Regions from separate parts of the Gallicola sp. Sow4_E12 genome, predicted to be linked through region 3. Evidence: predicted binding sites of a transcription regulator. Region 3 holds the regulator's gene; each other region holds the start of a gene.

Region 1 (4,297 bases), on a different contig from region 3:
AGCAATAGGATTTGTTCCCCAAACTACAATAAACTCTGCATTCTCCAAATCAGGAGCAATATTTCCCCCTCTAAGCCCGAATGTCGTCATCGGAGCGAAGGTTCCGAATGCATTATAGCATAGCGATCCAACGGATCCGTTATTCGGAGAACCTAGCGGTGCAAAAAATCCGGGTCTTGTTCCGTCTGGGTTTGCAATTTTTAAAAAATCTTCCGAACTTTGTTCAAAGGTTCCCCTTCCCATGTGGCTCGCCAAGGCCTTTGCCCCGTATTTTTCTTTGACATGTTTAAAACCTTCACAAGCTGTATCCAATGCTTCTTCCCAAGTAGCTTCTCTAAAATGCCATTCGCCCTTTTTTCCGTTGCGAATGAGGGGCGTTTTTAAACGGTCTTTAGAATAAACTATCCCCTCCGCTTTAGATCCTCTTAAGCAGACCGCGGAAGGTTTATGTATTTTTGAAGGACGTAGTTTATAAATTTTCCCATCTTGAAACTCGATATTAACATTGCATGCACCGGGACAAATTCCGCATATCCCTTCTTTAAATTTTTTGTTGATCATTTCCATCTCCTTTTTCTTTATCATCTTAATAGAAATACTATAATGTTAATATTATCGGGTCAAGATAAAAAATTTTGCACAAAGAAAAAGAGCAGAGATTTCTCTCTGCTCGAAGTATTTCTTACATATATCCCATACCTGGGTTTGGCGGCATAGCCGGCTCATCTTCTTTGATATTTGCAACAGCTGCTTCTGTAGTTAATACCATTGCAGCAACAGAGGATGCATTTTGAAGTGCAGAACGTGTTACCTTAGTAGGGTCTACGATTCCTTTTTCAAACATATTTACATACTCTTCGTTGTAAGCGTCGAATCCGATATCTTTATCTGCTTTCTTTACTTTCTCAACGATAATAGATCCTTCTAATCCAGCATTTTCAGCGATTTGTCTCATCGGCTCTTCTAAAGCTCTTAAGATAATCTGAACACCGGTTTTTTCGTCTCCATCAACTTCTTTTAGAAGATCTTCAAGCACTGGAATTACATTAATAAGAACTGTTCCGCCTCCAGGTACAATCCCTTCTTCTACAGCGGCTCTTGTCGCAGCTAAAGCATCTTCGATACGAAGTTTTCTTTCTTTCATTTCAGTTTCTGTAGCAGCACCTACTTGGATAACAGCTACTCCGCCGGATAATTTCGCTAAACGTTCTTGAAGTTTTTCACGATCAAATTCAGACTCTGTATTATCTACTTGAGCCTTGATTTGGTTTACACGATCTGCAATAGCTGTTTCTTCCCCAGCTCCGTCAACAATAACAGTATCATCTTTGCTGACTCTTACTCTTCTTGCTCTACCAAGCATTTCAACAGTAGCATCTGTTAATTCATATCCTAAATCTTCTGTTACAAGAGTTGCCCCTGTAAGGATACAGATATCTTCAAGCATTTGTTTTCTGCGGTCTCCAAAACCTGGAGCTTTTACAGCAACACAATCGAATGTTCCACGGATTTTATTAAGAACTAAAGTCGCCATCGCTTCTCCCTCTACATCATCAGCAATAATAAATAGAGGTTTTCCTACTTTTACGATTTCTTCTAATAATGGAAGAATATCTTGAATACTTGTTACCTTTTTATCTGTCACAAGAATATAAGGTTCTTCCATTTCAGAGACCATTTTTTCTGTATCAGATGCCATATAAGGAGATACATATCCTCTATCGAACTGCATTCCTTCTACAACTTCAAGATTTGTTCCCATACTTCTTGACTCTTCTACAGTAATAACGCCGTCATTTGTTACTTTTTCCATTGCTTCCGCAATTAGTTTTCCTACCTTTTCATCCGCTGCAGAAATAGAAGCAACTTGAGCGATCGCTTCGCTTGTTTCAACAGAATGAGATAATTTTGTGATCTCTTCTACTGCTCTTTCTACTGCTTTTGTGATTCCTTTTTGAAGAACCATAGGATTCGCTCCGGCAGCTAAATTCTTTAATCCTTCGCGAATAATCGCTTGAGCTAAAAGTGTAGCTGTTGTTGTGCCATCCCCTGCAACGTCATTAGTTTTCGTTGCAACTTCTTTCACAAGCTGAGCACCCATATTTTCGAAAGGATCTTCTAATTCGATTTCTCTCGCAATTGTAACTCCGTCATTTGTAATAAGGGGAGAACCGAATTCTTTATCTAATACGACATTTCTTCCTTTTGGTCCTAATGTCACTTTTACAGTATCCGATAATTTATTGATTCCAGCTTCCATTAACTTTCTGGAATCTTCTCTAAATTTAATTTCTTTTGCCATACTTTTTAACCTCCTATTCAACAATCGCTAATACATCATCTAATTTTACAACAATATATTCTTCATCTTTTATTGTTACTTCAGTTCCTGCATATTTTGAATAAACAACTTTATCGCCTACTTTTATTACATCTTTTGTATCGTCATCATTTAAAATCTCTTCGCTTACTGCAACAACTTCAGCTACTTCTGGTTTTTCTTTTGCAGAGTTTGGCAAAACAATACCTGAAGAAGTTTTTGCTTCCTGCTCTTCAATCATTTTAATTACTATTCTTTCACCGATTGGTTTTAATCCCATAATAAATTCCTCCTTGAGCTAATAGTTCTTAGCACTAGTGTGTTGTAAGTGCTAACAGTACTATACTTATAATAATCTATTTGTCGTCAACTTACAAGAGCTGATTTAAATATTATTTTTTTATTTTTGCAACTTTTAGGTGTTTTATCTATTATTTTCTTCGTTTTTCAGTAATATTCTTTCCTTTTGAAATTTGTAACTTGCTGCTATAAGATTTATGATGGATGTAGTATCCAATACTAGATAATCAAGTTATATAAAGCAGGTGCATTATGAACAGCAACTTTAAACCGATCTGTTTTCAGCGATGGGACGAACTGCCGGATTTTGATCTCTATATCGATCAAATGATTCAAATCGTCGTCGACCAGCTGGAAGATTTTTCTCTTTTTTATGAAGACACTATTCTTTCAAAATCTATGGTCAATAATTATGTAAAAAAGAAAATCATGCCGAAACCAGAACGCAAGAAATACAACAAGAGCCATCTAAGCCAGCTTATGGTTATCACAATCTTAAAGCCTGTCCTTACCATGTCCGAAATACAAACAGCCATAAACGTCGCCTTAAAGAGCAACCCCAACGACAAAGCCTACGACCTGTTCTGCTTGTCTTTGGAAACTACTTATGAATGGATGTGGCATCTTTATCATGGCGAACAAAGACAGATCAACCTCTGCGAACAAGGTCCATTTGAACTGGCGGGACTTTCTTTATGGGGAAAATACTTCACAAAACAAACGATACTAGAACAAAGGAAGGACTTTATAAATGAATAGTAGAGAATTAAAATATGAACGATGGAATTTTTATACCCATTTAACTGGAGTTGTTTTAGGAATTATCTTTGCCGTCCTACTGATTTTTCCAGCAGTACAAGAAGGCAATATGACAAAAATAGTCTCCTTCAGCATCTATAGTTTCTGTTTTATCCTGCTTTTTCTCTCCAGCAGCATTTATCACATCACATCCAACCGAGATCTAAAACGTATCTTGCGGATATTCGATCATGTTTCTATCTATTTCTTTATCGCCGGATCTTATACCGCGGTGCTCATGAATGTACTAGAGGGCTGGCTGAGAGTTTTGATGATGACTATTGTTTGGGCTTGTGTTGTTATTGGAACCAGCTATAAAATATTCACTTATAATAATTATGATAAATACAAGGGGCTTTCGACGTTCCTTTATATTATCATGGGCTGGCTGGCGATCTTCGTTATAAAACCTATTCTAGCCAATGCATCCGTTAATTTTCTTCTATGGATTGTAGCCGGCGGTATTCTTTATACAGCAGGGACCTACTTTTATAAAAGCGAACGATTTTATTATAATCATGTCATCTGGCATTTTTTTGTACTCATTGCAGCTATATGCCATTTTATAGGTATTTATCTTTATCTAGCATAAGAAACCTTAACGAGGTTTCTTTTCTTTTTTTCCGATGCCTTTCGCTCTGCCGTAATAGAATAGATACTGCTGGGCGTAACCTGCCTCTTTGCCGAATAATTCTACAGATTTTTGATGAATCTCCTTTTTGCTCCCTTTTTCTCCGAAAATATATTCCTCCATTACCCGATGACTCCACACATCTACTGGAAACACCTCCATTCTCTGGTAGGCAAAAAGAAGAATACAATCCGCAACCTTCGGCCCTACTCCAGGAAGATCCAGCAGCTCTTTTCTTAAATCCTCTG
Region 2 (4,297 bases), on a different contig from region 3:
TGTATATAATTTCAAATCCTCTTCATTTTTTTCTGCTTGCGATTTTTTAAGCTTTTCGTAGATCGGATGATTTGGATTGATTTCCAATACTTTCTGAGCAGTCATACCCATAGAATTTGGCTGATTCAATAAAGCTTTTTCCATTTCGATAGAGATATCGCCTCTGGAAACCAAGCATACTGGGTCTTCTTCCAATCTCTTAGAGGTTCGGACTTCAACAACTTCATCTCCTAAGATATCTTTCATGCTTTCGAAAAGATCTTCATTTTGTTCTTCTTTGGAAGTATCTCCATCTAGACCTAAATCTTCTGATGAGATAGATTTGAATTCTTTGTCCTCATACTTTTGAAGAACTTTTAAAACAAACTCATCGATACTTTCTGTTAAATAAAGAATCTCGATATCTTTTTCTTTCAACGCGGATCCTTGAGGAAGTTTCTCGATTTGTTCAATAGAAGTTCCTGCTGCGTAGTAGATATATTCCTGATCTTCTTTCATGGAGTCTGCATATTCTTTTAAAGTGACGCGGGAGTCTCTCTTTGAAGAATAGAAGACTAGTAAATCCTGCAAAGGATCTTTTTTCATTCCGTAAGATTCATAGATCCCTAGTTTTAGCTGATTTCCAAAGGCTTGATAGAAAGTTTCGTAATCTTCAGGGCGTTCTTCCTGCATCTTTTTCAATTCTTGAGTGATTTTGTTTTCGATGTTCTTAGCGATGGTTAAAAGCTGTCTGTTGTGCTGCAAAGTCTCTCTGGAAATATTCAAACTTAAATCTTCAGAATCCACCACGCCTTTTACAAAGCTGTAGTAGTCTGGAAGAAGAGCCTCGCATTTATCCATGATCAAAACACCGTTTGAGTAAAGCTGAAGACCTTTCTCATAATCTTTTGAATAATAGTCGAAAGGTGTTTGGCCTGGAATATAAAGAATCGCTCGATAAGAAACTGTTCCTTCTGCTGAAATATGAAGATGAGATAAAGGTTTGTCAAATCCGTAATGCTGATCAAGGTAGAAATTGTTATAATCTTCATCCGTTAAATCTTTTTTGTTTTTTTTCCAAATCGGAGTCATCGAATTCAATACTTCGGATTCTTGATATTCTTCATAATTCGGTTCTTCGCCTTCTGAAGCTGTGTTTCTTCTCTTTGTAACCATCATTTTAATAGGGTAGCGGATATAGTTGGAATATCTTTCAACAAGATTTTTCAAAGAATATTCTTCTAGATAAGAATCGTAGTTTTCTTCTTCTGTATTATCTTTTAATTCTAGAATAATATCTGTTCCGACAGAGTCTTTCGTTGTTTCAGAGATGCTGTATCCTTCTACACCTTCAGACTCCCATTTGAAGGCTTTATCCGAACCAAATTTTTTAGTAATAACAGTCACTTTTTTAGCAACCATAAAGGAAGCGTAGAAACCTACACCGAACTGTCCGATAATCTCTGCGGATTTGTCAGATTTTTTAAGTTCTTCTCTAAAATCTTGAGTACCGCTTTTTGCGATGGTCCCTAAATTTTCTTCCAAGTCGTTCTCGTCCATTCCGATTCCTGTATCGGATATGGTTAAGGTACGGTTTTCTTTATCTGCTTTTATCTCAATAAAATAATCTTCTTTGTTGAACTTCAGGTTGTCATCGGATAAGGTTTTGTAATACAGTTTATCGATGGCGTCAGAAGCATTTGAGATTAGTTCTCTCAAAAAGATCTCTTTGTTTGTATAAATCGAATTGATCATAAGATTCATTAATTTTTTTGATTCCGTTTTAAATTCTCTTTGAGTCATATCATTCATCCTTTCCTTGTTGTTAGCAATCATACTTGAATAGTGCTAATATTATTTTACGATTTACATTGATTCTTGTCAAGAATAGATCCTTTAATTGTTGACAATCTGAAAATATTAATATACAATTACATTATCACGGTAGCAAGATAAAGCGAGGGTTATTATGAAAACAACATTTTCTTCACAAATGAATATCCATCATCGCCATTTTATATTAATATAATAGTAGATAAAATGGTGTTTTGTGATGTTTATATATTGGAGTTTGCCATTTTGTCGAAAAGACGAAATGGTTTTTTTTATTCATAGGAGGAATAAATGAGTCAGTATAATATTGAAGGGGTCAATTATAAAGGAAAAGCTGAGATTGAAGTCTACGAGAAATTATCTCATCAGATTATCAAGCTTTGCGAAGGAGAAGGGTACACCCAGATCAGCACACCAAATTTCGAAGACTATGAATTATATCGAGGAAATACGAAAATAGATCGAGATAAAATGGTGAAAACCATAGACAGCAGCGGAAGGATTCTGGTGTTAAGACCGGATGCGACGATTCCTATAACAAAAATGGCGGCAAATCGGGAAATTGATCCAGAGAAGATTTTAAAATATTGTTATGCGACTACAATCTTTAGAGAATACCGATCTCGTAATGAGAAAGGCAGAGATTTTCTTCAGACAGGGGTAGAGTATTTCGGGGATGCTTCAGCGAAATGCGATGCAGAAATTATAGCCCTTGCAATAACAGTGGTTAAAGAGCTGGGTTTTAAAACGATACAGGTGGATATTGGAAATGTCAATTATCTTGAAGGGCTTTTCGATGCGCTGGATCTTCGAGATGAGATTAAAATGAGAATCCGATGCCTTATAGAAAGCAGAAATCTAGGGGATTTAGAATTTTATCTAGATGAAATAGAAATAAGCGACGAGTATAAACAAATGCTCCTTGCCTTTCCGAATCTCTTTGGTTCTTATGACCGCTGTATGAAAGAAGCGGAAGAATATGTACTCAATGATAAAATGAGTGAAGCGTTAGAACGGATTCGAGAAATTTATAAATATTTAGCAGATCGGGATCTGCATTCTTATATTAAGCTTGACATGGCCTTTACTTCTAATTTGAATTACTATTCGGGTATGGTCTTTAACCTATATGCAGGGTCAGCCCATACCTCGGTTTTAAGCGGAGGGCGTTATGATCATCTGTCGGAGCAGTTCGGCATAAAAAGACCTGCCTGCGGTTTCGGGATGAATTTAAATCTTGTGATCGATTATATCAAAGAAGATCAAAAAGATGAGGTGGTTCATATTGCTTTGGCGAAAGGAAGAGTAGCGAAAGAAACCATGAAATGTTTTGCTGCTTGCGGTATAGAATTTCCAGAGTACAGCAAGGAATCCAGAAAACTGTTGTTTCTAGATAAAACTGAAAAAATAGAAGTGATATTTGTAAAATCGCCGGACGTTCCGGTCTATGTACAAAGCGGGGCAGCGGACTTGGGAGTCGTTGGGAAAGATGTTTTGAACGAAGCGGATTATGAAGCCTATGAATTGATGAACTTAAATATCGGAAAATGCATGATGGCAACGGCGAAAATAAAAGGCGAAGAGATCGATTATAATCGTAAAATCATTATCGGCACAAAATATCCGAAAACGGCGAAAGAATATTTTGACGGATTGGGAGTAAACACAGAAATTATTAAGCTAAACGGTTCTGTAGAATTAGGACCTATTGTAGGTCTTTCTGATATTATAGTAGATATCGTAGAGACAGGTAACACTCTTCGAGAAAATGGTCTTGAGGTAGGGGATAAAATAATGGAAATAGGATCAAGACTTATCTGCAATAAAGTGGCTTTAAAAACAAAACGAGATGAAATAGAAGACATCATTGGTTTATTAGAAGAATTAAGGGATTAGGAGATAAAAATGAGAATTATAAAAGTAGAAGACCGAGGGAAAATAAAAGAGCAGATGGACGAGCTTTTAAAAAGAAGCGAAAGCGATCAATCCGATATTGAAAAAACGGTAAAAGATATTATCGATAATATTAAAAAAAGAGGCGACGAAGCACTGCTTGAATATACTGAGAAGTTCGACGGGGTAGAGCTTTCGGATATTAAAGTTACAAAAGAAGAAGTAACAGCTGCCAGAGAAGCTGTTGGAGAAGAGTTTCTCGAAATTTTAGAAGAAGCGGCGGCGAATATAAAAGAATATCATGAATGCGAGCTGGAAGAAACGTGGATGAAAGAGTTTCGTCCCGGGGTTCGTTTAGGACAGAAAATCACTCCTATCGGCCGAGTGGGCATCTATGTACCGGGAGGAAAAGCCGGTTACCCTTCTACAGTACTTATGGATAGTATTCCAGCAGTAGTAGCTGGGGTAGAGTCTATAGCTATGGTTACGCCTCCACTAAAAGATGGAAGAGTAGATCCTTATATTTTAGCGGCAGCTTCTGTTGCTGGAGTTGATGAGATTTATAAAGTAGGGGGAGCTCAGTCGGTAGCAG
Region 3 (4,297 bases):
TTATTTTTTGCTTCAATAGATTCTTTTTTCTTTTTATCTTCTTCTGCATATTTCTCAGCTTCATCTACTTTTCTTTGGATTTCATCATCACTCATATTTGTAGAGGCAGTAATAGTCATATTTTGTTCTTTTCCAGATCCTTGGTCTTTAGCGGTAACATTTACAATACCGTTCGCATCAATATCAAAAGATACTTCGATTTTTGGGATTCCTCTTGGTGCTGGTGCGATATCAGCTAAAGTAAATCTTCCTAAAAGTGTATTGTCAGAAGCCATTTCTCTTTCCCCTTGTAATACTACGATTTCAACAGAAGTTTGTCCATCTGCAGAAGTAGTAAATACTTGGCTCTTCTTAGTAGGGATGGTAGTATTTCTTTCGATTAATTTTGTTGTAACACCGCCTAAAGTTTCAATTCCTAGGGACAATGGTGTAACGTCTAGTAATAATAAGTCTTTTACTTCCCCTGTTAAAACACCACCTTGCAATGCTGCTCCGATTGCAACACATTCGTCAGGGTTGATATCTTTTTGAGGATCTTTCCCTACTAATTTTTTAACAGACTCTTGCACTGCAGGAATTCTTGTAGATCCGCCGACAAGCAGAATTTTGTTTACTTCGCTTGCAGAAACGCCTGCATCTTTTAAAGCTTCTTTCACTGGACCTTCAGTAGCTTTTACCAAGTCAGAAGTTAAATCTTCAAACTTGCTTCTGTTGATATCCATATTTAAGTGAGCTGGAGTTCCATTAATTGCTGTAATAAAAGGAAGGTTTACATTTGTAGATAATGTAGAAGATAGTTCTTTTTTCGCTTTTTCTGCAGCATCTTTAAGTCTTTGAAGAGATGTAGGATCTTTTCTTAAATCAAGTCCGTTCTCTTTCATAAATTCTTCAGCCATATGATCAACTAGTTTTTGGTCAAAATCGTCCCCGCCTAGTTTATTATTTCCTCTTGTTGCTAATACTTCGAAGACTCCATCCCCTACTTCAAGAATAGAAACGTCGAATGTACCGCCGCCTAGGTCGAACACCATAACTTTATTATGATTTGTTTCTTTATCTACACCATAAGCTAAAGCTGCTGCTGTAGGCTCGTTGATAATTCTTCTAACGTTTAAACCTGCTATTTTACCTGCATCCTTTGTCGCCTGTCTTTGACTGTCCGTAAAGTATGCTGGAACAGTAATAACCGCCTCGGTAACTGTTTCGCCTAAATAAGACTCTACATCATTTTTGATTTTTTGAAGAATCATTGCTGAAATTTCTTCTGGAGAATAGTCTTTGCCATCGATACTTTCTTTATAATCAGATCCCATTTCTCTTTTAATTGAAGAGATAGTTCTTCCAGGGTTTGTGATAGCCTGTCTTTTAGCTGTTTCTCCTACAAGTCTTTCTCCATCTTTTGTAAAGGCAACTACGGATGGTGTTGTTCTATTTCCTTCTGCATTCGGTACAATTACAGACTCTCCACCTTCCATAACTGCTACTGCTGAATTTGTTGTTCCTAAATCTATACCAATAATTTTACTCATATATACTTCCTCCTAAAATTAATTAATTACTTACTTTGACCATACTTGGCCTAATTACTTTATCATTTAATACATAGCCTTTTTGCAGCGTTTCTATAATATGATTTGATTCTAGTTCATCATTGTCTTCCATAACAACAGCATGATGGAAATTAGGATCAAAAGGTTCGCCTACAGAAGGGACTTCTTCTAAACCTTCGCCTTTTAATATCTCTATCATATTTTTATAAATCATGCTGATTCCCTCGGAAAACTCATTGCTGCAGTTTTTCTGATCTAAAGCTCTTTCTAAATCATCGATTACAGGTAATAATCGTAATATAAGACCTTCATTTGCCAACGCGATAGATTGAGCTTTTTCTTTTTGGGTTCTATTTTTGAAGTTTATAAAATCGGCTTGGATCCTTGACAAACTGTTTTTTAAATCCAGGATCTCTTGTTCTGTCGCATCGATTTCTTCTTCAACACTACCTTCCTCATCCATAATTTCGTCTTCCGTTTCCTCTTCGATTTCTTCTGAATGAATATTGTTTTCTTTCATTCTCTCCTCCTAGTTCCTATTATTAATCATATGATTGATTTTCCAGGATATTGTCATAACTGCTTCGATCACCTTGGGGTAATTCATTCTTATAGGTGCTATTAAAGCAATTTTCCCTTTTATTCTTTGGTTTAATAAATAAGACGATACGATAACAGTATTATCTTTTAAAATATCAATGGAGTTTTCTTTCCCTATTTTCACATAAAAGTAATTCTCTTCTTCTAAAAAAAGCTTCATAATATTTTCTTTGTTTTCAACGAACTCTATAAATTCTCTTAATCGATTCATATCAGAATATTCTGGATAATCAAATATATTAGTCAATCCTTCTGTATGAAAATTTAATTCCCGAAAACTATTAAATTCTTCTTCGATAACACTAGTAATAGAATCTCTAATAAAAGGATAATCATTTAATTTTCGTATCAGTTCATTCTTGTATTCATCCATTTCGTTAATTTCTTTTTTTGTAATTAACGACCGCAGATGAAAATTGATTTTTCTAATGTCTTCATCTTCTAATAAACTATTGCTGTGAATAATATGATTGCCAACATCTCCAGTACTGTAAACGACTACCATTACAAAATTATTGTAATTAATCGGCAATAGTTCGATATGCTCGACATGAATATCAGAAGATGTTCGAAGCATTGTGATACAGGTATAGTTTGTTAATGAAGATAGTATCCTTGCTGCTTCTACGATTATTTTATCTGCATCAATAAATTGATTGTAATTCGTCGTCGATAGCGATTGATTCTCTGTAGCATATAATTTCGCATTAATTTTATTCATTAAATCATCGACATATCGTCTATAAGCAGCGTCCGTCGGGATTCTTCCAGATGATGAGTGAGCTTTCATGATTAAACAAAGATCTTCTAAATCGCTCATCTCGTTTCTGATAGTGGCAGGACTAACACCTAAATCATACTTCTTATTTAAGGTTCTTGATCCCACCGGTTCTGCAGTCTCTAGATAACTATCTATTATAGAATACAGGATTTTTTCTTGACGATCTGTTAAATCTTGATTGATCAAGCTCAAGTCACCTCCTTACAGTTGTTAGCACTCACTTGACTCAAGTGCTAACAACATTATAGTACCTTATTTTCTGTTTGTCAACAGTAAAAACAAAAAAATCGGCTAATTAGCCGATTAAAAATCTATTTTTGAAAGAAAATAGTTGGATATAAAGAAACCCTTCTCTGTGAATGAAATTCTATCGTTTTGAAGCTGCAAATGCCCGCTTTCTATAAATTCCGATATGATAGCTTTGTTTATTAAATAAAGGTCTACCCCAAAAAGCTCTTCAAATCTACCTAAGGACAATCCTGAGTCAAGACGCATATGCATGATAATATATTCGAATTTTAAAGTTTCCATATCCAATTCTTCTACTTCCAAGTAAGGACTTTCTCTTCTATCTATAGAAACAGCATAATCCTTCATATTGATGTCGTTTTTATAACGAATTTTATTAATATAACCTGATGCGCCAATTCCAAAGCCAAAGTATTCCTCATTATGCCAATATTTTAAATTATGCATTGATGCATAGTCGGGTTTCGAGAAATTCGACAATTCATACTGTTTATATCGTCTTTTTTTCAACTCTTGACAGATACGTAAATATAATCCCTCTTCTTCTTCATCAGAGGGCAAAGTCAATTCGCCTTTTTTATATAAATAACCAAACAATGTTTTGTCTTCTACAATTAAATTATACCAAGATATATGTTCTGGCTGTATTTGATCTATAAACTCTAAATCCTCTAAAATATCTTCTATTTTTTGTTCTGGAAATCCGTATATTAAGTCTATTGATAAATTTCTTATGCCGCCATGACGTATAATTTGGCAATCTTCAATTATTTTTTCCCAAGTATACATTCTTCCTAGTTTTTCTAAATGATGATTCTGAAAACACTGAACACCTAAGGAAATTCTATTGATTCCTATTTCTGTATATTTCTTTATTGTATTATAGTCGATCGTATTAGGGTTGCATTCCAGAGTGATTTCTGCATTTTTCATAATAGAAAAGGAGTCGTTCAATTTACAAAGGATTCTCTCTATGAACTCCGAAGGAAACAAACTCGGGGTCCCGCCGCCGATATAAATTGTATCTACGAAAACAGATGGATCTTTGTAAAGGTCTATTTCTTGCAGCAGAAGATGTACGTACTCTTTGTAATATTCTTTATCTTTGCCGATTATC

What was found. Region 3 encodes HrcA, which represses chaperone genes, less so after heat shock. Its sites were predicted from a motif close to ATTAGCACTCNATANTATNGAGTGCTAAT; they were not measured.
Region 1: a site for HrcA is predicted at 2,628-2,656, ahead of ACTQ46_RS07540 (co-chaperone GroES). Genes of this name have one in related genera too.
Region 2: a site for HrcA is predicted at 1,804-1,832, ahead of htpG (molecular chaperone HtpG). Genes of this name have one in related genera too.

The regions. Positions count from the first base shown of each region.
Region 1 is NZ_JBQKLI010000012.1:6,619-10,915, forward strand. It holds gene ACTQ46_RS07530 (molybdopterin-containing oxidoreductase family protein) at 1-561, opposite strand, end outside; gene groL (chaperonin GroEL) at 683-2,302, opposite strand; gene ACTQ46_RS07540 (co-chaperone GroES) at 2,316-2,600, opposite strand; gene ACTQ46_RS07545 (DUF1836 domain-containing protein) at 2,873-3,379, shown strand; gene trhA (PAQR family membrane homeostasis protein TrhA) at 3,372-4,010, shown strand; gene ACTQ46_RS07555 (DNA-3-methyladenine glycosylase family protein) at 4,017-4,297, opposite strand, start outside.
Region 2 is NZ_JBQKLI010000012.1:19,715-24,011, reverse strand. It holds gene htpG (molecular chaperone HtpG) at 1-1,782, opposite strand, end outside; gene hisG (ATP phosphoribosyltransferase) at 2,104-3,708, shown strand; gene hisD (histidinol dehydrogenase) at 3,718-4,297, shown strand, end outside.
Region 3 is NZ_JBQKLI010000001.1:193,167-197,463, forward strand. It holds gene dnaK (molecular chaperone DnaK) at 1-1,529, opposite strand, end outside; gene grpE (nucleotide exchange factor GrpE) at 1,552-2,070, opposite strand; gene hrcA (heat-inducible transcriptional repressor HrcA) at 2,080-3,123, opposite strand; gene hemW (radical SAM family heme chaperone HemW) at 3,235-4,297, opposite strand, start outside.